Regions from separate parts of the Atlantibacter sp. genome, predicted to be linked through region 3. Evidence: predicted binding sites of a transcription regulator. Region 3 holds the regulator's gene; each other region holds the start of a gene.
What was found. The regulator Fur, encoded in region 3, represses iron uptake genes when iron is present. The targets are predictions, from matches to a motif close to ATAATAATGAGAACNACTATCAA.
Positions count from the first base shown of each region.

Region 1: the regulator Fur is predicted to act here: its motif matches at 3,703-3,725, upstream of fepB (Fe2+-enterobactin ABC transporter substrate-binding protein).
Region 2: the regulator Fur is predicted to act here: its motif matches at 3,548-3,570, upstream of fes (enterochelin esterase).
Region 4: the regulator Fur is predicted to act here: its motif matches at 3,614-3,636, upstream of feoA (ferrous iron transporter A).

Region 1 is NZ_DAMBQK010000035.1:429-6,470, reverse strand. It holds gene entA (2,3-dihydro-2,3-dihydroxybenzoate dehydrogenase EntA) at 1-12, opposite strand, end outside; gene RT120_RS20765 (isochorismatase family protein) at 12-863, opposite strand; gene RT120_RS20760 ((2,3-dihydroxybenzoyl)adenylate synthase) at 875-2,485, opposite strand; gene entC (isochorismate synthase EntC) at 2,485-3,675, opposite strand; gene fepB (Fe2+-enterobactin ABC transporter substrate-binding protein) at 3,886-4,842, shown strand; gene entS (enterobactin transporter EntS) at 4,837-6,042, opposite strand, start outside.
Region 2 is NZ_DAMBQK010000003.1:15,514-21,555, reverse strand. It holds gene RT120_RS04040 (nucleoside recognition domain-containing protein) at 1-154, opposite strand, end outside; gene RT120_RS04035 (4'-phosphopantetheinyl transferase superfamily protein) at 335-1,018, opposite strand; gene RT120_RS04030 (TonB-dependent siderophore receptor) at 1,122-3,374, opposite strand; gene fes (enterochelin esterase) at 3,617-4,846, shown strand; gene RT120_RS04020 (MbtH family NRPS accessory protein) at 4,863-5,078, shown strand; gene RT120_RS04015 (enterobactin synthase subunit F) at 5,075-6,042, shown strand, end outside.
Region 3 is NZ_DAMBQK010000020.1:51,373-57,414, reverse strand. It holds gene glnS (glutamine--tRNA ligase) at 1-656, shown strand, start outside; gene RT120_RS16530 (helix-turn-helix domain-containing protein) at 768-1,382, opposite strand; gene fur (ferric iron uptake transcriptional regulator) at 1,686-2,138, opposite strand; gene fldA (flavodoxin FldA) at 2,431-2,961, opposite strand; gene ybfE (LexA regulated protein) at 3,111-3,392, opposite strand; gene ybfF (esterase) at 3,534-4,301, opposite strand; gene seqA (replication initiation negative regulator SeqA) at 4,483-5,025, shown strand; gene pgm (phosphoglucomutase (alpha-D-glucose-1,6-bisphosphate-dependent)) at 5,050-6,042, shown strand, end outside.
Region 4 is NZ_DAMBQK010000007.1:61,562-67,603, forward strand. It holds gene uxuR (Uxu operon transcriptional regulator) at 1-311, shown strand, start outside; gene greB (transcription elongation factor GreB) at 348-836, opposite strand; gene RT120_RS08880 (Tex family protein) at 972-3,290, shown strand; gene feoA (ferrous iron transporter A) at 3,742-3,966, shown strand; gene feoB (Fe(2+) transporter permease subunit FeoB) at 3,991-6,042, shown strand, end outside.

The DNA of each region.
Region 1 (6,042 bases), on a different contig from region 3:
CATCCCGGCCATCAGCGCGCGTCCCTGGACAGCAGCGCCCACCACGCGTCGAGAGTGGGTTTCTTCGCCAGCATCACGAAATCGATGTCCGGGTAAACCTGCCGCCAGCGCGAGGCCAGCGCCATCATGCGCACCGAATCCAGACCGTAGTCGATCAGGTTTTCGTCATCCTCCGGCTCGTCGGATTCATCCAGCAGCGACAGCACCAGCGCACGCAGTTGCGCTTTGCTTTGCGGCGTCGGCAGCAAATCGGCAGCCATCACTACGCGTCCGGCGCGGCCCGCCACGTATTTCAGCGCCATCAGGTGCTCTTCGCGGCTGAAATCCGCCAGCGCGTCGGCCACCATAAACGGCTGGATATCACGCATAAACGCGTCGGTGGCGGTGGTCATACAGCCGATGTGGGCGTATACGCCGCAAATCAGCAACTGATCGCGGCCAGACTCTTTCAGCGCCTGCTCCAGCGGCGAGCGGTGAAACGCGCTGTAGCGCCACTTTACCAGCACCGTGTCGTCGCTGTCGGGGGCCAGTTCCGCCACCACACGCTGCTGTTCCGGGTAATGATTCAGCCCCGGTCCCCACATATCGTTCAACAGTGCGCGGTCTTCCGGGCTCTGGTTTTCCGGCTGCGCGGTGTAATAGATCGGAATACCCTGCTGTTTGCAGTAGCGGCGCAGGGCGGCGATGTTAGCGATCACCTCGGCCATCATCGGGCAGTTCTCGCCCCAGAAATTGACGAAATAATCCTGCATATCGTGGATTAACAGCGCGGCGCGCGCCGGTTCAAAGGCCCACTGCACTTTATTGTCTGGGATATCTGCCGCGCCCGGCAGGCTGTACGCGTTAAGTTTTGGGATCGCCACGGTATTCTCCTTCATGATGCCGACTGGCGGTCAGCCAGCCGTTGACGCAACTGTTTTTTATCGACTTTGCCCACCGGCGTGAGCGGCAGTTCAGCCACGCTCTCCACCCGGTCCGGCAGTTTGAAATCGGCGACGCCAAGCTCGCGCAGGTAGCGGCGGATCTCCACCGCTTTTACCGCCCGGCGCGTCACCAGAAATGCGCAGCTTTTCTCGCCCATCAGGCTGTCTTCCATCGACACCAGCGCCGCCTGGATAATCGCCTCATGGCGCAGCAACAGGTTTTCGATCTCTTCGGCGGCGATCTTCTCACCGCCCCGGTTAATCTGATCTTTCTCGCGGCCCTGCACGGTGATATAGCCGTCCTCGTCGATGACGATCAGATCGCCGGAGCAGTAAAAACCGTCGGCATCGAAGGCCTGGGCGTTGTGCTCCGGGCTCTGGTAATAGCCCCGGAAGGTGTAAGGGCCGCGCGTCATCAACCGCCCAACCTGCCCGGCAGGCAGCGGGTCGCCGTTTTCATCGGCTACCCAGACTTCGTCGTCCGGGCACATCGGGCAGCCCTGGGTGTTGAAGATGCGCTGCTCGCTGTCATCAAGGCGAGTGTAGTTCACCAGCCCTTCCGCCATGCCAAAGACCTGCTGCAACTGGCAGCCAATATCGGCGGGAATGCGCGCCGCCAGCGAATTCGACAGCCGCGCGCCGCCGACCTGCAATAGCTTGAGCGAAGCCAGCTGTGCGCGATCTTCGCCATCCATCAGCGCCTGCAACCACAGGCTGACCGTCGGGGGCACCAGCGCGGTGACGTTGATGTGATGGTGGGCGATCAGCGGGAAGCAGTGGCTGGCGCTGGGATCGTTAGCCAGCACCACGGTGCCGCCCGCCAGATAAACCCCCAGCGCGCCCGGCGAACTCATCGGGTAGTTGTGGGCCGCTGGCAAGGCGCACAGATAGCGGGTAGTGGCATCGAAACGGCAGATTTCGTTGCTGCGGCGGATGCTGTAGTAGTAATCGTTATGGGTGCGCGGGATCAGCTTCGGCGTGCCGGTACTGCCGCCGGAGAGCTGGAAAAAGGCCACTTCATCCGCTGGTGTCGGGGTGGCGATAAAAGTGTCAGCCGGTTCGTCGAGTAACCGCGCCAGGCTTAATGCGCCTTCATCGCGGTTGAGTAAAACGTGGCGGATTGCCGGAGAAACGTCGCGCAACTGGGCCAGGTAATCATCGCTGGCGAATAACCCGTGGGCGCGATCGGCAATCAGCAATACCGGTTTAATCTGCTGCGCATAGGCTTCCAGTTCGGTGCGCTGATGGCTGAACAGCGCGTTCACCGGCGCGACGCCGATTTTCAGCAGGGCAAAAAAGACGATGTAAAATTCAGCCACGTTGCCCAACTGCACCAGCGCGGTTTCGCCACGGCGTAAACCGCGCCGCGACAGCGCCGCCGCCAGGCGGTCAGACGCCTGGTCAAGCTCGCGGTAAGTGAATACGCGCTCGCCATCAATCAGCGCCACCGCGTCGTTGTTGGCGTGGCGCTCCAAAATGTCGCTCAGCGGCAAGTCGAGCCAGTAGCCCTTCGCGCGATAGCGGGCGGCAAACTCATCCGGCCAACGGGTGTAAGGAATAATCATGACGCGCTCCTGTCGTTCAGGCCAAATACGTTGAGCATGGTGGAGAGCTTGACGCCCGTTTCATGCCATTCCGATTCCGCCACCGACGCCGGGACAATCCCCGCACCGGCGAAACAGCGGATCTGCTTGTCGTTTAACTGCGCGCAGCGGATCGCCACCGCCCACTCGCCGTTACCCTGGTCATCGCACCAGCCGACGATCCCGCCAAACAGCTCGCGGTCGAACGGCTCGAGTTCAGCGATCAGTTGCCGGGCGACGGTATGCGGAAAGCCGCTCAACGCAGGCGTCGGGTGCAGCAGACAGGCTAGCGACAGCGCGTTTTCCTGCTCTGAGCAGGTTTCGCCGGTAATGGCGGTAGCCAGATGCCACAGCGTCGGGGTGGTGATGAGTTCAGGGGTTTCCGGCACCCGCAGGCGCTGGCTGCGGCCAGTGAGGATCTGGCGCATCGCCTGAGTAACCAACTGGTGTTCGTGGCGATCTTTGGTGGAATTCAGCAGGCGATCGCCCGCCAGTTTATCTTCTGTCCCATTGGGATGACGGCGCGCCGAACCGGCCAGCGGCAGCGAGCAAAAGTGGTTTTGCTGTTTACGCAGCAGCAGTTCCGGGCTGGCACCGATCAGCGCGCTACCGTCCGCCAGCGGAACGTGGAAGTTATAGCTGGCGGGATTGAGCGCCACCAGCCGGTTCAACAGTTGATTGCGATCCAGCGCGTCGTTGGTGGTGATATCAATCAGGCGCGACAGCACCACTTTGCTGACGTCCGGCGTGGCGGTCAGCGCGGCGGCGCGCTCTACCATCGCCAGGAACTGCGGTTTCTCCGGGATTGCCTGCTGCGCCATCAGCTGTAGCTGCGGCGGCGCGGCGGCGCGCGCGCTGGCGAGCATCGCGCTGTGGGAAAACGCCTGATAATCGCGCGGTACAAACAGCGCCGAGGGTTTACGGGTATCGAACGGGATTGCGCCGACCACAATCGGCTGCGAACAGCCCCTCTCACGGGCAGCGGCGAACGTCGCACGAAGTTGCTGCTGGAACTCGCCGTTAAGATCTTCGCCGTCTGCGGCGGGGGTGGTCAGCCGGGTCAGACAGCCGGATGTCACCAGATTGCGATGCGGCGACATTAAGAAAAAGCTGTCAGATGAAAGGGTGACAGCGTGCTGTTGGAATTCCTCTGCCAAAGACGCCTCCATACGCTCCTCCATAAAATGATAAGGTGTTTAATAATTATTATCATTTGCATTTGGTGGCGTAACCTAAGGGCAAAGCGCCCGATTGTCAATGCAGTGCGAGCGATTTCGGGCACAAAGCAACCGGCAATTGTTGTGAACAGTTCTTGCAACCGGGGCGGTCAATGTTGAAAATGAGAAGCATTACTAACCCTTACCGTGGGACTTTACGCCGTGAAATTACGCTTCGCTTTTGGGCTGCTGCTCTCCCTGCTCGTTTTCGGATTTTCCTCGCTCACCCAGGCCGCCGACTGGCCGCGCCAAATCCAGGACAGCCGGGGCACTCATACCCTGGACCAGATGCCGCAGCGCATTGTTTCCACCAGCGTCACGTTGACCGGTTCACTGCTGGCGATTGATGCGCCGGTGGTCGCCAGTGGTGCGACCTCGCCGGGCAACCGGGTGGCGGATGCGCAGGGCTTCTTGAAACAGTGGGGTGAAGTAGCGAAGCAGCGTAACGTGCAGCGGCTGTATATCGGCGAAGCCAATGCCGAAGCCGTGGCGGCCCAGATGCCGGACCTGATTTTGATCAGCGCCACCGGCGGCGATTCGGCGCTACCGCTTTACGATCAGCTCTCCGCCATCGCCCCCACGTTAATCATCAACTACGACGATAAAAGCTGGCAGCAGCTGTTAACTCAGCTCGGTGAAATCACCGGGCATGAAAAACAGGCCGCCGAGCGCATCGCCAGTTTCGATAAGCAGTTAGCCGAGGTGAAAGCGCAGATCGCCCTGCCGCCGCAGCCGGTAAGCGCGCTGGTGTATAACCCGGCGGCACACGGCGCGAATCTCTGGACGCCGGAATCGGCGCAGGGGAAATTGTTACAGCAGCTCGGTTTTACCCAGGCCGCCCTGCCCGCTAATCTGCAAACCAGCCAGTCGCAGGGCAAACGCCATGACATTATTCAGCTCGGCGGTGAGGATCTGGCGGCGGGTTTGAATGGCGAGACGCTGTTTTTGTTCGCCGGGGATGAGCGGGACGCCAAAGCGCTGGCGGATAATCCGCTGTTAAAACATCTGCCAGCGGTACAGCAGCATCGCGTTTACCCGCTGGGCACCGAAACTTTTCGTCTCGATTACTACAGCGCCAGCCAGCTCCTGATCCGGCTGACGCAGTTGTTTAAATCATGATGAGTGCGCCGCTTCCGGCGCGGGTTGACGGAAGCGGCGCAGTTCGTTGAGCAGTAGCGCCAGCAACACCCCCATCACCGCCAGCCCCAGACCGCTGACGCTCGCCGACGCGGCAGGCGTCAACAGCGTGCCAATTGCCCCCAGCAGCGCCGCGCCGATGGCATCCCCGGTCACGTTCTGCGCCGTCCACAGGCCGTTGATCCGCCCCAGCATGTCGTCCGGCGTCTGGGTTTGGATCAGGGTGTACTGCAACAGCGAGCTAATGGCGCTGAGATAGCCGAACAGCGCCAGGCACACCACTGCCAGCCCCCAGAACGGCATCACGCCGAATGCGCCCACCGCCAGGAAGGCCGCGACTGTGGTCGCCAGCATCACTCTGCCGGGCATCGCTGTATGCGCGATACGTCCGCTGGTCAGCGCGCCCAGCGCCGCGCCGAGCGGTACGGCGGCATATAAAAAACCAATCTGGCTGGCGGACATCTGCCAGTGGTTCGCCAGCGCCGGATACAGCACCCGCACCGCGCTGGCCATCGTCAATAACGCGCCCACCAGCGCCACGCCGCCGATCAGTGGGTTTCCCAGCAGAAACCGAAACGCCTGCATCAGCGCGCGCAGCGGGTGTTCGCGCTGCATCTGCGGGGCGGGCATACGCGGCAGGCTGAACAGCGGGATCAGCGTGATAAACGTCCCCATTGCCGCCAGACCAAAGTTCCACGCCACGCCGCCGCTCGCCAGCAGCAGCCCGCCGAGCATCGGGGCGATCACCGACCCGAGACGCACCGTCAGCATGGTGATCGCGCCCGCCTGCATCACGTTCTCGCGCCCCACCAGGCCCGGCGTGGCGGCCAGCAGCGCCGTGACGCCAATCGCACCGAAAAAGCCGTCCCACAATCCCAGCAGATAAATCGCCACCAAAGAGGGTTCCGGCAGCAGGGCGTTAATAAACAGCCCGATAAACCCCAGGCCGCAGGTAGAACGGGCTATCAGGATCAGTTGCTTGCGCTCGTGGCGGTCCGCCAGCACGCCGCCAGAAACCAGCCCGATAAACATCGCCCCGCCGGTCAGGGTAACCGCCAGCCCCACCAGCCACGGCGAACCGGTCATGGTTTGGATCTGCACCGGCACGGCCACGCCCAGTAGCCCCAGAGAAACAATGGAAATAAAGCGCGCCAGAAACACCGCCCGGAATGCCGGGTTGGT
Region 2 (6,042 bases), on a different contig from region 3:
CCACTTTACCGAACGCGCCATTCAGGGTGGTGAAATCAAACACCCCGTACCACTCTTTCCCGCCTAACAATCCTGAAAAGAACACCGCCGCGAACGCCAGCGCGATATACGCGCCGATGCCCGGACGGTTGTCCTGCGTATCGAACTTATCCATTTCATTTTCCTTGTGATTACACGCGAACGCCTCGCCGCCGTATCATTACTGGCTGGTCATCAGGAAAAATTGACGATAGTCATGTTACCTGTGTGGTTATTGGATTGGATGCTGGTTCTGTGAGGCTGCGCATTTCAGATAAGCGGGTTGAATGTATTACCTTTTCCACTAAACCCGGCGTTATTGACCATCAAAAGGCGGGATGTCGGCAAACGTCACTATACCGTCGGCAAACGTCAGGCAAGCGATATCAAAGCGTGAATCAACTGGAAAATGCCCCAGCGCACAGGTGAGCTCCAGCGTCACAACGTCAGAAGTCAGCGCCACCGCCTGCGCGCACTCGAAACCAAACCAGCTTTGCACGGCGGGGAACAATGCCTTAAACAAGCTCTCTTTAGCCGAAAAAATCTGGCTGAGCGCAAGATGAAAGGGAACGGACACGTCTTGCAGGCGCGCCCGCTCATCGCCAAACAGCACGCCGTCGGCCAGCTTTCGGGCATCGTTATCGGTGAGCAGAGGCTGGTAATCAATCCCCAGGCTGGAGAAGCCTTCGCCCATTGGCTTCGCCGCCGCCAGCGCCAGGCTGCCCGCATGGGTAATACTGCCGGTATATCCCTGCGGCCACAGCGGCTCTCGGTGCGCGCCAATGCCCGGCGGCGTAGCGGGGCCGCCCGCGTGGCGTAGCGCATGAACCGCCGCTATCCGCCCGGCGAGATGCTCCGCTTTGCGCGACATCACCGCCCGAGCCAGCAACGGATGATGCGGCAGCCAGAGCAAGTCCTGCGGGGCAAAACTTTCCGGGTCGAAGCGCAGGCTAAACAGCGTGTGCTGGTTTAACGACAGCGTGGCGAGTTCGGTATTCATCGGGTTCCGGCGCAGTGAAGGAGTGGATTACTGTTGCATAACCGGGGCGTTCCCGCCAATAAAAAAGGGGAACCGCAGTTCCCCTTGTTATCAGGCACTTAAATCAAAAGCGAGTATTCACACTCACGAAGTAAGTACGGCCTGGCTCGTTATAGGTTTCCGCACCCGCGCCATACATCCAGGAGTTGGTGTTGGCGTTGCCGGTGGTCTGGGCGTTGCCCGCGCGCCACTGGCGTTTATCGAATACGTTATCGATACCGGTCGTGAAGCTGACGTTTTTGGTGGCATCCCAGGTGCCGCTCAGGCCGACGATGCTGTAAGGGCTAACTTCTTTGGTTTCAGGATAACCCACGCGCTGGCCCTTGTAGTTGTACATCTTCGGTTTCTGACGGCCATACCAGGTCAGGGTGCTCTGCAAAGAGATATCCTGGCGAACCTGCCAGCTCAGCGTGGAGTTCAGCGTAAACTCCGGGATGATCGACAGACGATCGCCGGTAGTTTTGTTTTTACTCTCCAGCATCCAGGTCATGTTGTTGCTCCACTGAACGGTGTCGGTCACCGGCACGTTCAGCGTCCCTTCCAGCCCTTCAACCACGGCTTTCGGCACGTTTTCCCACTGGTAGATATCGGTGGTGGTTCGGCCATTGTTGGTGCGGCCAATCGGCGCATAACCTGCTTCGATTTTGTCGCGATAGTCGTTGCGGAACCAGGTCACGCCCGCCAGCCAGCCTTCGTGTTTGTACTCCAGGCCAATCTCTTTGTTGATGCTGGTTTCGGCATCCAGATCGTCGTTACCCATCATGTAACAGCCGCCCGCGCTGGCGTAACAGCCCTGACCACGGCTGTACAGAATGTAATTCGGGTTGGTCTGGTACAGGCTCGGCGCTTTATAGGCGCGGGCGATACCCATTTTCAGGGTGATATCGTCGGTCAGGCCCTGGGACAGGTTCAGCGCCGGGCTCCAGTTATCGCCCACGATGGAGTGATGATCGAAACGCAGGCCCGGCGTCAGCATGGTGCTGTCGGTCAGCTCGATGTTGTTTTCAGCGAACAGCGAGAAAATTTCCGCGCTGGAATACGGGTTGCGGTTGGTGCTGTCGACGCCCGGGATCGGGCCGCCTTCAATCAGCGACTGGACGTTGGACGAGCGGTCCTTCATGCGCTGCTGGGTCCACTCAGTGCCCAGAGTCAGCGTCTGGTTAACCAGCACGTCGAGCGGCAGGTTGACTTCGCTGTGCAGGGTCACATCGCTTAAATCGATATCGGACTTCAGCGCGTCAGAGAAGATCCCTTCGGTGCCGCCCGCCAGGCCTTCATTGGTGCGCGAGTTACGGGTTTTCTCGTACTGCGCCCAGGTGCTGGACGTCACGCCGTTGTCCCAGCCGCCGTTCCAGGTGAGGGAGTAATCCTGGCGATACAGGCGGTTGGTCTCTTTGCCGTAGTTGCTCTTCACCAGTGCGTTGCTGTTGGTGTTCTGGGTGTCGCCCGCGTACAGGTTGCCCTGGCGGCCATAGCCCGCTTCAAATTCCAGCGACTGCTGTGGGGCAAACTCCCAGCGTAGCTGGCCGTTCACGTCTTTGTTTTCGACGCCTTCACGCCCGGCTGGCAGGGTGTTGGCGTAGGTGCCGGTACGCTCGGACTGATGGCCTTCGTTGATGTCCCACGCGTCGGCCTGGGTTTTATCGAGATTGCCGTACAGGCGGAAGCTGACGCTGTCGCCCAGCGGGCCGGTCAGGCTGAAGTTAGTGCGTTTGGTGGAACCTTCCTGCTTGTGTTCCGGTGCGTTCAGGTAGGTGTCCCAGGTGCCGTGCCACTCATTGGTGCTGCGTTTGGTGATGATGTTCACCACGCCGCCCGCCGCGCCATCGCCATAACGCGCCGCCGCCGGGCCGCGCAGCACTTCGATACGCTCAATCATTTCCGGCGGCACCCAACCGGTATCGCCACGGGTGTCGCGCTCGCCGCGCCAGCCCAGACGTACCGAGTTACGGCTGCTTACCGGTTTACCGTCGATCAGGATCAGGGTGTTTTCCGGGCCCATGCCGCGAATATCAATCTGACGATTGTTGCCGCGCTGGCCGCTGGTGGAGTTGCCGGTCAGGTTAACGCCCGGCATGGTGCGGATGATTTCCGAGACATCGCGTGCTGGCGGGTTTTTACGGATCTCTTCAGCGGTAATGGTCGATACGCCCGGCGCCTGCAAATTTTGCTCAGCGGCGGTGACGACCATGGTGTCTTCGTGTGTTTGCGCGCCATCTTCTGAGGTTGTGGTCTCGGCTGCCAGAACCGGCATAGCCGCGCCGTAAATCCCCAGATTGATTAACATGGCGAGGGAGTAATGGATTTTCTTATTCATTTTTTTTTGCCTGCTTTTCTCTGCTGTGTCTCGCTTTTTCCGTGCCAGGGGCGGATAGCAGCATGTTGTCGTCTAACAAATTTTTGGCGCACCAGAGGTGACTGCCAGGTAAACGCCAGTGAGTGAACAAAAACAACGGGATAATGCGCGCCAATACGCTATTGCAAATACGAATAATTATCAATAATATTATCAAACATTTCTTACGGTAATTTTTTAATGCCATATAATTCATAAGGTTGATGGTTGTGATGGTGCTCGAAACAGGAAGTGAGGCGTGGTGGCAAGCGCGCCAACAGCAGGGCATTCCCTTCGTTGAGCCAGTGGGAAAGGGCAAATGTCGGGTAACATTCTGGTGGCGCGATCCGGCTGGCGACGAGCGCCACTCCGCGCTACAGCGGGTGTGGCTGAATATTACTGGCGTCACCGATCATCACCAGCGGGCGCGTCCGGTGACGTTAACGCGCCATCCCGGCACCGATGTCTGGCAATACCAACTTGAATTAACCGATACCTGGCGCGGCAGTTACTGCCTGATCCCGTCAACCGCGACGGATGATTTCCCGCCGGAAGCCTTCACTGACGACATCCCTTCACCGATGGCGCTGCGTGCGGGCTGGCGCACATTGTTCCCGCAGGCGCAGGTCGATCCGTTTAATCCGCGCCAGTGGCGCGGCGGACGCGGGCATCCGGTGTGCGCGCTGGAAATGCCGCGCGCGCCGTTGCAACCGGGCTGGGACGCGCCGGATACGCCGCATCTGCCGCCTGTCTGCATCGACTGGCACAGCGAAAAACTCGCTAACGCCCGCAAGGTCTGGATATTTACCACCGGTGAGGAGAGCGGCGGCAATCGCCCGCTGGCGCTGCTGCTCGACGGCCAGTTCTGGGCGCAAAGTATGCCGGTATGGCCTGCGCTGCAATCCCTGACCGATCGGGGATGGTTACCGCCTGCGGTGTATGTGCTGATTGACGCCATCGACACCGCCCATCGCGGCGAGGAGTTGCCCTGTAACCCCGCGTTCTGGCAGGCGGTGCAGGACGAACTGCTGCCGCAAGTCCAACACATCGCCCCGTGGCGCGATGACCCGTCCACCACCGTGGTGGCGGGCCAAAGCTTCGGCGGGCTGTCTTCCCTTTACGCGGGCCTTAACTGGCCGCAGCGCTTCGGCTGCGTGTTGAGCCAGTCGGGCTCGTACTGGTGGCCTGGACGCGAAACTCAGCAGGGCTGGCTGATTTCGCAGTTAGAACAGGGCGCGCTGGGCCATGCACCGCTGCGGATTTTCCTTGAAGCGGGTAAGCGCGAACCGCTTGTCCATCAGGCCAATTTACGACTCTGCTCCCTGCTGCAACGCACCCAGCAACAGCTATTCTGGCGCGAGGTCGACGGCGGGCATGACGCGCTGTGCTGGCGCGGCGGCTTAACGGAAGGGCTGATTACCCTGTGGGGCGACAAGCTGCTTTCTGCGCGTTGAATTTCAGGAGTTTGCTATGGAATACACTAATCCCTTCGACAATCCGCAGGGGCACTTTTATCTGCTCAAGAATGCTCTCGGGCAGCTTAGCCTGTGGCCGGAAACCTGCGCGTTACCCGCCGGATGGGCCATCGTCGCGCCGCCGCGCCCGCACAGCGAGTGCGTGGCCTGGCTGGCACAGCGCGGCGGCGATGTGCATCCCGCCGTTTATGCCCAGGGGGTGGAAGGATGAAAATCCCCTCCGTGACCCTCCCGCTGATCGCCGCCCAGCCGGGGATTTGGGTGGCCGACGCCCTGAGCCAGCAGCCCGCCGCCTGGAGCGTGGCGCACTACATCGAACTTAACGGCGAGCTGGACGCGCCGCTGCTGGCTAACGCCATCGTCGCCGGAATGGGCGAGGCCGATACCCTACGGATGCGGTTTGCTGAAATCGACGGCGAACCGCGCCAGTGGCTTGATGAATTCCTCACTTTCCCGCCGCCCGAATGCATTGATTTACGCCATCACGCCGACCCTGCCGACGCCGCGCGGGCAATCATGCGCCAGGATTTGGCCCAGGATCTGCGCCGTTCGGCAGGGAAACTGCCCTGGTGCCACCAGCTATTGCGCCTGAGCGACACCCGATGGTTCTGGTATCAGCGTTATCACCATTTGCGGGTGGATGGCTTCAGCTTCACCGCTATTACCCGCCGGATCGCCGACATTTATCGCGCCTGGCATTCAGGACAGACGCCGGAGGCCTCGCCCTTTACGCCGTTTAGTGAGGTGGTGGAAGAGTACCAGCAGTACCAGGCCTCCAGTGGCTGGGTAAAAGACCGCGCTTTCTGGGCAGAACAGCTTGCCAGCTTGCCGGAGCCCGCCACGCTGTCGGACCAGCCGCTCACCACCCGCGAGCCGTCGCCGCAGTTGATTCGCCGCAGCGTGCAGTTCGACAACAGCCAGATTCAGGCGCTGTTGGCGAGCGCTCCCGGCGTGAACCCTGCCGACATGGCCTTTGCGCTGGTTTCCCTGTGGATTGGTCGCCTGAGCGGGCGCAACGACTTCGCCGCCGGGGTGATTTTTATGCGCCGGATGGGGTCGGCAGCGTTGTGCGCGACCGGCCCGGTGTTAAACGTGCTGCCGCTGGCGGTGCGCATCCCGCCCGCCGGAACGCTGCCGGAATTGGCCGCCAGCCTGGCGCGCGAGATGAAAAGCGC
Region 3 (6,042 bases):
AGAACGCGCCGCGTGCCATGGCGGTTATCGACCCGGTGAAACTGGTGATCGAGAACTATCCGCAGGGCCAGAGCGAAAGGGTCACGATGCCAAACCACCCGAACAAACCGGAGATGGGGAGCCGTGAAGTGCCGTTCAGCGGCGAAGTGTGGATCGACCGCGCCGACTTCCGCGAAGAGGCTAACAAGCAATACAAGCGCCTGGTGCTGGGTAAAGAAGTCCGCCTGCGTAATGCCTATGTGATTAAAGCTGAGCGTGTAGAAAAAGACGCGGAAGGCAACATCACCACTATCTTCTGTAGCTACGACGCAGAAACCCTGAGCAAAGACCCGGCGGACGGCCGCAAAGTGAAAGGCGTGATCCACTGGGTGAGTGCCAGCCATGCGTTACCGATTGAAATCCGCCTGTACGATCGTCTGTTTAGCGTGGCAAATCCCGGCGCGGCAGAAGATTTCCTGTCGACTATCAATCCAGAGTCGCTGGTGATCAAGCAGGGTTTTGGCGAGCCGAGCCTCCAGGATGCGGAAATGGGCAACGCGCTGCAATTCGAGCGTGAAGGTTATTTCTGCCTCGACAGCAAATATTCCAAACCTGGACATCTGGTGTTCAACCGTACGGTAGGGTTACGCGATACCTGGGCGAAAATCGGGGAATAAGATTTCATTGCTAAAACGCCGCGTAATGCGGCGTTTTTTTGCGCGAAGCTTCTTAAATGAAAAGAGAAAGGCCCGGAGAACGTCTTAGGTTGCGATGAATGGCCTCTCGCATCAACTGAGTTTTTCAGGCAGTTGATTGATCGTCAGCAATTTGCCTCTTTTAACATCAATATGATTTTTAGCGCGCATCGCGGACAAAACTTTCATGACGATGCTGCGGGATAAATTGGTTCGTTTGACGATGAAATCCGCAACATTGATTTTTGACCGCATAAACTCATCTAATTGATTAAGATGGAGGAGATTCCCCTTTATCATTTGATAACTATTTCGCCCCATCATCATCTCATCCCGATAAAGTAAGCTTTCTATATACCACGATAAAATTGCCGGTATTAAGTGCAGCGAATGATTATCGTCAAGCCGCTGCATGAAAATGTCCAGAGGCACTAATTGGAAATGGCATTGCGTATCAGCATAAATGCGCAGATAGGCCAGATTTCGGGCATTACCGGTTAGCCCATACAGCGCTGGTGCAGTTTGTTTTTCGAATAATAATCTATCGCTGCTGCGAATGATAGAAAACTGCCCACCATGAATCAGCGTAACGGTATGGGGTCTTACGGGTATTAAGGTATATCTTTCAACACGCGTAAGTTTGTTATAGTCAGTGAATAAATCCGTTAAGCGATATAATTCAGAGAGGGGTTTCTGCGGTAATGTCATTGCGATTAACCAGATTTATTTTATCGGATGCGATGTTACTCACTATTTTAAGTGATGGCATTTTTAAACCGCAACGCAACAAACAGGCCCGACGGGTAATAAGACGTCACAATATATCATAACCTACTGATTCGTATGGTTATTGATATATTCTTAAAACATCATTCATATTATTTAATTCATTACAGGATTTACTTAAAGGTTTCATTATTAAGCAAGCCATGCCTGTTATTTTTTAAATCATCAGAAATAAAAAAGCCGACATTAGTCGGCTTTTACTGGAATTCATGATTCTAGAAAAAATTACTTTTCTGCAATCTCATGCGCATTTTCGTCTTCGCGGCAATCGCCTTCTGCGCAATGGCCATACAGGTACAGGCTGTGGTTAGTTAAGCGAATACCGTGACGGGAGGCAATTTCACGCTGGCGCGCTTCGATTGAATCATCGCTAAACTCGATCACTTTACCGCAGTCCAGGCAAATGAGGTGATCGTGATGATGCTGCTGAGTCAACTCGAAAACGGATTTGCCGCCTTCAAAATTATGGCGTGTGACGATTCCGGCATCATCAAACTGGTTAAGAACGCGGTAAACGGTCGCTAACCCAATCTCTTCACCCATATCGATCAGGCGTTTGTATAAGTCTTCCGCACTGACATGGTGGTTGTCCGGCCCCTGCAACACTTCGAGGATTTTTAACCTCGGAAGCGTGACTTTCAGGCCAGCCTTTTTCAATGCGGTATTGTTGTCAGTCATGCGGAATTTGTCCTGTTACGTAACGATTCGCTCCTCAGGGAGCAAGAGATCGATGCAAGGCATTATGCGTTTCATTATAGAACTGCCATGGCTAAATGAAAACTGCAACTGCCTTGCTTAAAAATACCCAAAATCGTGGCGCTGCCTGCATTTGTTGCAAAATCACCCGATGCGTAAGGCGTGTATTGTACAGGTCTGGAGGCAAAAGTTAAAAATTTGTAGCAATTATTTTTATCGCTTTTGCCTATCAATTAAGATAAAAAGACGCTAATTGACTTAGCGCCTTTAATAATCAGGCGTTGATGATGTCCTGCAGGTGCAGCTCTTCAGAAACCTGTTTCACCCATTTTTCAACGCGTTCTGCGGTGAGTTCCGGTTGGCGATCTTCGTCGATGGCAAGACCGAGGAAGTGATCGTCATCCGCCAGGCCTTTGGAAGCTTCAAAGTGATAGCCTTCAGTCGGCCAGTGGCCAACGATAGTTGCGCCACGCGGTTCAATAATGTCACGCATGGTGCCCAGGGCATCGCAGAAGTATTCGGCATAGTCTTCCTGGTCGCCACAACCAAACAGGGCAACCAGTTTATTGTTGAAATCAATCTCTTCGAGGGTCGGGAAGAAGTCATCCCAGTCGCACTGCGCTTCGCCGTAATACCATGTAGGGATGCCCAGCAGCAAAATATCAAAACTTTCGAGGTCTTCTTTGCTGCTTTTAGCAATATCACGCACTTCAGCAACATCTTTACCAAGCTGTTTTTGAATCATTTTTGCGATATTTTCAGTGTTGCCGGTATCGCTGCCGAAGAAAATGCCTACGATTGCCATGAGTAAAATAACCTCTTGAAACTTAATGAGATGGTTGAGGCAAAAAGCCTACAGATAGGGCAATCATAGCAGAACAGACAAGCTGGCGGAAATCTCTATCACGGCCATGTGCACAGTCTGCTACATCGCGCCGTGTTTTTAGATAACTCTCAGTCCTTAAGGGCGGCGAGCTGTGACAGCAGAATATCTTCGATCAATTCGCTGCGGCTGATATTGCGGGCCTCTGCCAGCATGTTGAGCGCGTCAACCGCTTCAACGTTCAGTTTGAGCTCAACGCGCTTGAGCCCGCGCACTTTGTCGCGCTTTAACTGGTTGCGCTTGTTAATGCGCAACTGTTCATCGCGTGACAGCGGGTTAGTTTTGGGTCTGCCCGGGCGGCGTTCGTCCGAGAACAGATCTAATGTCGTACGGTCCGTTTGTTCTTTGGCCATGATGCGCGTTTTGACAGGGAAAACAGGGTGCAGGAGCGGGGCTCGGATGCAGTTAAGCGCGCCATCATACATGAGGGAATCCAGCGCGCCAACGCGTTAACGGCACTCTGAGTTATCAGCCGCTTTATTTTTAACCATTTTTTACCCGGCATCGAGGTAGCGGCGGATTGCCCGTACCACCGCCTGCGGTTTTTCGGCATGAACCCAGTGGCCCGCGCCCGCTACGACGTGCGCGCGCGCCTGAGGGAATTGCGCAAGCAGCGCCTCGCGATGGCTTTCATCCACGTACGGCGAATTGCCGCCGCGAATAAATAGCGCCGGATGATCCCAGGCGGGCACCGTTTCCCAACCGACGATATGTGAATACTGATCCCACAGCGCTGGCACATTGAAACGCCACTCGCCGGATGCGAAAGATTTGAGCAGAAACTGAATCACCCCTTCTTCAGGGATTTGTTCACGCATCAGCGCCGCCGCATCCTGGCGAGAGGTGATCCCGGCTTCGCTGACGGCATTAATCGCGGCGAAAATTTCATCGTGCCGCCGCACCCGGTAATTCACCGGCGCGATATCAATCGCCACCAGTTTATCGATGCGTTGCGGCGCGATTTTGGTTGCCGCCATCACAGCTTTACCGCCCATGGAGTGACCGATAAAAGTGGCTTTGTCGATACTCAGTTCGTCGAGCGTATCAATCAGATCCTGTGCCATGGCCGGATACGTCATGATATCGCTGCGCGGTGACAATCCGTGGTTGCGCATATCCACCTGGATAACGTCGAAATCGGTAATCAGTTCGCGCGCCAGCACGCCCAGGTTATCCAGGCTGCCGAACAGGCCGTGAACCAGCACGACCGGTGAGGCGTTATGCGATTGTTGTGCAGTTTGCGCTCGGGTATGTAATTTCATGGCAAAGTTCTTTTTTTGCAGGTGTCAGGTTAGGGTATTATGTTGAACATTCTGCCGCCCGGTCGCAAGATCCAGTTAAATCTGACTTTTGCCGCCTTCCTGGCTTGACGCTATCCGCTGTTGGGGTTTGATCCTATACTCCCAACGATTTGTATTCAGAAAGATATCGCACTGGATTAAAATGAAAACGATTGAAGTTGATGACGACCTTTATCGCTATATCGCGAGCCACACCCAGCACATTGGTGAAAGCGCGTCCGACATTTTGCGTCGCATGCTGAAATTCAACCCCGCGCAACCGCAAGTCGAAAAACCGGCGAAAGAGGGCAGCGCGGCCGTCGCCGTGATGGAAGAAAAACCCGCCAACAACCCCAAAGATCGTGTACGCGCTGTTCGCGAGCTGCTGCTTTCTGACGAATACGCTGAACAAAAGCGTGCCGTCAACCGTTTCATGCTGGTGCTGTCTACACTCTATACACTGGATCCAAAAGCGTTCGCCGATGCCACCGAGTCGTTGCATGGCCGCACCCGCGTCTATTTTGCGGGCGATCAGCAAACGCTTTTGCAGAGCGGTAATCAAACCAAACCCAAACATGTGCCAGGTACGCCATACTGGGTGATTACCAACACCAATACCGGTCGTAAATGCAGCATGATTGAACACATCATGCAGTCAATGCAGTTCCCGGCGGAATTGATTGAAAAGGTTTGCGGCACCATTTAACTAATGCGTCAAAAGGACCAGGCCATGGCAATTCATAACCGTGCAGGGCAGCCTGCACAACAGCGTGATTTGATTAATGTTGCCCAACTCACCGCACAATATTACGTGCTGAAACCGCAGCCGGGGAATAGCGAGCATGCGGTGAAATTCGGGACGTCCGGCCATCGCGGCAGCTCGGCGCGCCACAGTTTTAATGAACCGCATATTCTGGCGATTGCCCAGGCCATCGCGGAAGAACGCGCAAAAAACGGTGTTACCGGCCCCTGCTTTGTGGGTAAAGACACGCACGCGCTTTCCGAACCGGCGTTTATCTCGGTACTGGAAGTGCTTGCCGCCAACGGCGTGGATGTGATCGTTCAGGAAGACAACGGCTATACGCCGACCCCGGCGGTCTCTAACGCTATTCTGGTCCATAACCGCCAGGGCGGAAAACAGGCGGATGGTATTGTCATTACCCCGTCCCATAACCCGCCTGACGATGGCGGCATCAAATACAATCCGCCCAACGGCGGCCCAGCTGACACCAACGTTACTAAAGTGGTGGAAGACCGCGCTAACGCGCTGTTAGCGGAAGGCCTGGCGTCAGTGAAACGCGTTTCACTGGATGAAGCCTGGGCGAGCGGGCACATTACTGCGAAAGATCTGGTGCAGCCCTTTGTCGAAGGGTTGGCGGATATCGTCGATATGGCGGCTATCCAGAAAGCGGGCCTGACGCTGGGCGTCGATCCGCTGGGCGGCTCGGGTATCGAATACTGGAAGCGCATTGCCGAGCACTACAAATTAAACCTGACCATCGTTAACGATCACGTCGACCAGACTTTCCGCTTTATGCATCTGGACAAAGACGGCGCAATCCGTATGGACTGTTCCTCTGAATGTGCGATGGCGGGCCTGCTGGCGCTGCGTGACAAGTTTGACCTGGCGTTTGCCAACGACCCGGATTACGACCGCCACGGTATCGTCACGCCGGCGGGGTTGATGAACCCGAACCATTATCTTGCTGTGGCGATTAACTAC
Region 4 (6,042 bases), on a different contig from region 3:
TTGCCGAAGCCACCCATAACAGCATGCTGGTGGAGCTGTTCAAACAATCCTGGCAATGGCGCGAGAATAACCCAATGTGGAGCCAGCTTCACCGCCATCTGGATAACACCCGCTACCGCAAAGAGTGGCTGTCGGACCATAAACAGATCCTGGCGGCGCTGATCAAGAAAGACGCTAAAGCCGCCAAGCTGGCGATGTGGCAGCACCTGGAAAACGTCAAACTGCGGCTGCTGGAGTTCTCTAACGTGGATGATATCTACTTCGACGGCTACCTTTTCGATTCATGGCCGCTGGATAATGTGAACGGTTAACATCAATACCTGGAGTTCATCCTCCAGGTATCTGCATTACTGCCCTTCCCCTTTCTCATAGCGAATACTGTTCACAAACCACATTTTTTCCCCTTCCGGGGTTTTTACCACAAACTCTTCATCGACCTGTTTTTTCAGGATGGCGCGCGCCATCGGTGAGTCGATGGAGATGTAATCTTTGCGCTCGCCGTAAATCTCTTCCGGGCCGACGATGCGAAAGGTTTTCACATCCCCCGCTTCGTTTTCAATTTCCACCCAGGCACCAAAGAACACCCGGCCCTCTTGCTGGGGTGAATAATCAACGATTTGCAGCTGCGGCATCAGTTTGCGCAGGAAGTGCACCCGCCGGTCAATCTGGCGCAGGATGCGTTTATTAAAGGTGTAGTCAGCATTTTCGGAGCGATCGCCGAGGCTCGCCGCCCAGGAGACGATTTTGGTGATTTCCGGGCGTTTCTCGTTCCAGAGATAGTCATGCTCTTGCTTAAGCTTGTTATACCCTTCGCGGGTAATCAGTTTGGTCGCCACGCGTTCACTCTCGGTTAATTAAACATAAACGGAACAGTCCGAATCCAGGGCAGCATCATGCGGCGACTGGCATTTTCATCCGGCAATCCGTATAACTGTGCCCTGAAATTTTCGCATCCAACAGATGAAATTGCCATGATGAATGATTCACTCAGCCGTATTATCGCCGGTGAACTTCAGGCCAGAGCCGAACAGGTCGCCGCCGCCGTTCGCCTGCTTGATGAAGGGAACACCGTACCGTTTATCGCCCGGTATCGTAAGGAAGTAACCGGCGGTCTGGACGACACGCAATTGCGTCAACTTGAGACGCGTCTGGGCTATTTGCGCGAGCTGGAAGAGCGCCGCCAGTCGATTATCAAATCGATTGAAGAGCAAGGGAAACTCACCCCGGAGCTGGCCTCCGCCATCAACGGCACGCTCAGCAAAACCGAACTCGAAGATTTATACCTGCCGTATAAACCTAAGCGCCGCACCCGCGGGCAAATCGCCATTGAAGCGGGCCTTGAGCCACTGGCGGACCTGCTGTGGAACACGCCGTCTCACGATCCTGAGACCGAAGCCGCAAAATTTATCGATGCCGATAACGGCGTGGCCGACAGCAAAGCCGCGCTGGACGGCGCGCGCTATATCCTGATGGAGCGTTTCGCCGAAGACGCTGCGCTGCTGGCGAAAGTCCGCGACTATTTGTGGAAAAACGCCCATCTGGTGGCGAGTGTAGTCAGTGGTAAAGAAGAGGAAGGCGCAAAATTCCGCGATTATTTTGACCATCATGAACCGATTGCAACCGTTCCTTCGCACCGCGCGTTGGCGATGTTCAGGGGCCGCAACGAAGGCGTGCTGCAACTGGCGCTGAATGCCGATCCGCAGTTCGATGAGCCGCCGCGTGAAAGCCACTGCGAGCAAATCATTATCGATCATCTGGGCTTACGCCTGAACAACGCCCCGGCTGACAGCTGGCGTCGCGCGGTAGTGAGCTGGACCTGGCGCATTAAGGTATTGATGCATCTGGAAACGGAGTTGATGAGCACCGTGCGCGAACGCGCCGAAGAAGAAGCCATCAACGTGTTTGCCCGTAACCTGCACGACCTGCTGATGGCGGCACCTGCCGGGCTGCGCGCCACTATGGGTCTCGATCCCGGCCTGCGCACCGGGGTAAAAGTGGCGGTCGTTGACGGCACCGGCAAACTGGTCGCCACCGATACCATTTATCCTCACACCGGCCAGGCTGCTAAAGCCGCCGTGGCGGTTGCCACGCTGTGCGCCAAACACAACGTCGAACTGGTGGCGATCGGTAATGGCACCGCGTCCCGTGAAACCGAACGTTTCTTCCTCGACGTGCAGAAGCAGTATCCGCAAATCACCGCTCAGAAAGTGATTGTCAGCGAGGCAGGCGCATCGGTTTATTCCGCCTCCGAGCTGGCGGCGCTGGAATTCCCGGATCTGGATGTGTCGCTGCGCGGCGCGGTTTCTATCGCCCGTCGTTTGCAGGACCCGCTGGCGGAGCTGGTGAAAATCGATCCAAAATCCATCGGCGTCGGCCAGTATCAGCATGACGTCAGCCAGTCACAGCTGGCGCGCAAACTGGATGCGGTGGTGGAAGACTGCGTAAACGCCGTGGGCGTGGACCTGAATACCGCATCGGTGCCGCTGTTAACCCGCGTGGCCGGGCTGACGCGCATGATGGCGCAGAATATCGTGAGCTGGCGCGATGAAAACGGCCAGTTCCAGAATCGCCAGCAGTTGTTGAAAGTCAGCCGCCTGGGGCCGAAAGCCTTTGAACAGTGCGCAGGCTTTTTGCGTATCAACCACGGCGATAACCCGCTGGACGCTTCTACCGTTCACCCGGAAGCCTATCCCATCGTTGAGCGGATCCTGGCCGCCACCCGGCAGTCGTTGCGCGATTTGATGGGCAACAGCAATGAATTGCGTAATCTGAAAGCGGTGGATTACACCGACGAGCGTTTCGGCGTGCCGACGGTGAGCGACATCATCAAAGAGTTGGAAAAACCGGGCCGCGATCCGCGTCCTGAGTTTAAAACCGCGCAGTTTGCCGAAGGAGTGGAAACCCTTAACGATCTGACGCCGGGCATGGTGCTGGAAGGCGCGGTGACTAACGTGACTAATTTCGGCGCTTTCGTGGATATCGGCGTCCATCAGGACGGACTGGTGCATATCTCCTCACTGTCGGACAAGTTTATCGACGATCCGCATAAGGTGGTGAAAGCGGGTGATATCGTGAAGGTCAAAGTACTGGAAGTGGATTTGCAGCGTAAGCGCATTGCACTGACGATGCGGCTTGATGAGCAACCGGGCGAAAGTACGCCGCGCCGCAGCGCAGGCGGCCCTGCCTCCCGCCCGGCGCAGCAGCAAAAACCCCGGGCGCGCGATAATAAGCCTTCGGGCAATAGCGCTATGGGTGATGCCCTCGCCGCCGCTTTTGGTAAAAAACGTTAAAAAAACAGGCCGGGAAACCGGCCTTTTATTGCAGATGTCATATTTCGCAATATGAGAAAAGAGGCTTGTTTTCGATTATTGATTTTATTGAATTTACCTGCACCGATTATCATAAAATAAACGCGCCATTCTCATTTTAATAACAAAAAAATGATCTCAGCAACCTTTATCGCGTTATTACCCGCGCACCCGATTTTAACCCAATCCCTTGAAAGTATTAATTTTTCTTAATACAGGCTCATTTCAAGCGTTTATTTTTCATTCTTTGCGCCAAAACAACGAATGGTTAAATATTGTATTTAGCAACACATTCTGCATTGAAGATAAAAACCATTCTCATTATCATACCTTTCCATCAAGATTATCCTTTTCCGCAAATGAATCTGGATTTCCCTGTCTGCCTTCCAGACAGGGAAATCGTGTTTCCGCTTACGAAAGATAAGAAGGCTTTATGCACTTTTGCGCTAACAGTACCTGGAAAATCACCGGCTTTGCCCGGGAAATTAGCCCGGCTTACCGTCAAAAATTACTTTCGTTAGGTTTACTTCCCGGCTCCTCGTTTGACGTGGTGCGCGTCGCCCCGCTGGGCGATCCGATCCATATTTCCACTCGCCGGGTAAACCTTGTATTACGCAAAAAGGATTTGGCGCTGGTACAGGTTGAAGCAACGTCCTGATCATTTCTTGAGTTCAGACTGAATATGAAAAAGCTAACCATTGGATTAATCGGCAACCCGAACTCAGGGAAAACCACCCTGTTTAACCAGTTAACCGGCTCCCGGCAGCGGGTGGGCAACTGGGCAGGGGTGACCGTTGAACGCAAAGAGGGTTTCTTCGCCACACCAGAGCATCAGGTCACGCTGGTGGATTTACCCGGCACCTACTCCCTGACAACGATCTCCTCCCAAACCTCGCTCGATGAACAAATCGCCTGTCATTATATTTTGAGCGGCGATGCTGACCTGCTGATTAACGTGGTGGATGCCTCTAACCTTGAGCGCAACCTCTATCTGACGCTGCAACTTCGCGAGCTGGGCATCCCCTGCATCATCGCCCTGAACATGCTGGATATCGCTGAGAAACAGCAGATCCGCATTGATGTTGATGCGCTGGCGAACCGCCTCGGCTGCCCGGTGGTGCCGCTGGTCTCCACGCGCGGACGCGGCATCGATACCCTGAAGCGGATTATCGACCGCGACCATCAGGCGCAAAACGCTATCGACGTGCATTACGCCGAACCGCTTTGCCATGAAGCGAACGCGCTGGCGGACCTGATGCCCGGCGAAATGCCGTTTACCCAACGCCGCTGGCTGGGTTTGCAGATGCTGGAAGGCGATATTTACAGCCGCGCGTTTGCGGGTGATGCCGCACAAAAGCTGGGCGTTTCCCTGGCACGCCTGAGTGAAGAGATGGACGATCCGGCGCTGCATATCGCCGACGCGCGCTATCAAAGCATTGCCGCTATTTGCGACAGCGTCAGCAACAGCTTAACGGCAGAGCCCCATCACTTAACCACCGCGCTGGATAAAATCGTTATCAACCGTTTTCTCGGCATCCCGGTGTTTTTGCTGGTGATGTACCTGATGTTCCTGCTGGCGATTAACATTGGCGGCGCATTGCAGCCGCTGTTTGACGTGGGTTCGGCGGCGATCTTTATCCACGGTTTGCAGTGGGTTGGCGCAACGTTCCACTTTCCGCAATGGCTAACTATTTTCCTCGCCCAGGGGATTGGCGGCGGTATCAATACCGTTCTGCCGCTGGTGCCACAAATCGGCATGATGTATTTGTTCCTCTCGTTTCTTGAGGATTCCGGCTATATGGCGCGCGCGGCGTTCGTGATGGACCGCCTGATGCAGTCCCTCGGCCTGCCTGGCAAATCCTTTGTGCCGCTGATCGTCGGTTTCGGCTGCAACGTGCCGTCGGTAATGGGCGCGCGCACTCTGGATGCGCCGCGTGAACGTCTGATGACCGTGATGATGGCACCGTTTATGTCCTGCGGCGCGCGGCTGGCGATTTTTGCGGTCTTCGCCGCCGCCTTCTTTGGCCAGCAGGGCGCGCTGGTGGTGTTTTCGCTGTATCTGTTAGGCATCGTGATGGCGATCCTCACTGGCCTGATGCTGAAGCACACCATCATGCGCGGCGAAGCGACCCCGTTTGTGATGGAACTGCCGGTTTATCATGTGCCTCACCTGAAGAGCCTGGTGCTGCAAACCTGGCAGCGCCTGAAATCCTTCGTGATGCGTGCCGGGAAAGTCATCGTAGTCGTGAGTATTTTCGTCGGGGCGTTAAACAGCTTTTCCTTCAGCGGCAAACCGGTAGACAACATTAATGATTCCGCGCTGGCGTCGGTGAGCCAGGTCCTCACCCCGCTACTGAAACCCATCGGCGTACAGGAAGATAACTGGCAGGCTACGGTCGGTCTGTTTACCGGCGCGATGGCGAAAGAAGTGGTGGTCGGTACGCTAAACACCCTGTACACCGCAGAAAATATCCACCAGGAAGAATTCGACGCCGCCAGCTTTAGCCTGATCGATGAACTGGGCGGCGCAGTAGAAGAAACCTGGCAGAGCCTGAAAGACACTTTCAGCCTGAGCGTGCTGATGAACCCGATTGAAGCCAGCAAAGGCGACGGTGAGATGGAAAGCGGCACCATGGGCATGATGAGCGCGAAATTCGGCAGCAGCGCCTCGGCGTACAGCTACCTGATTTTTGTGCTGCTGTACATTCCGTGCATTTCAGTGATGGGCGCTATC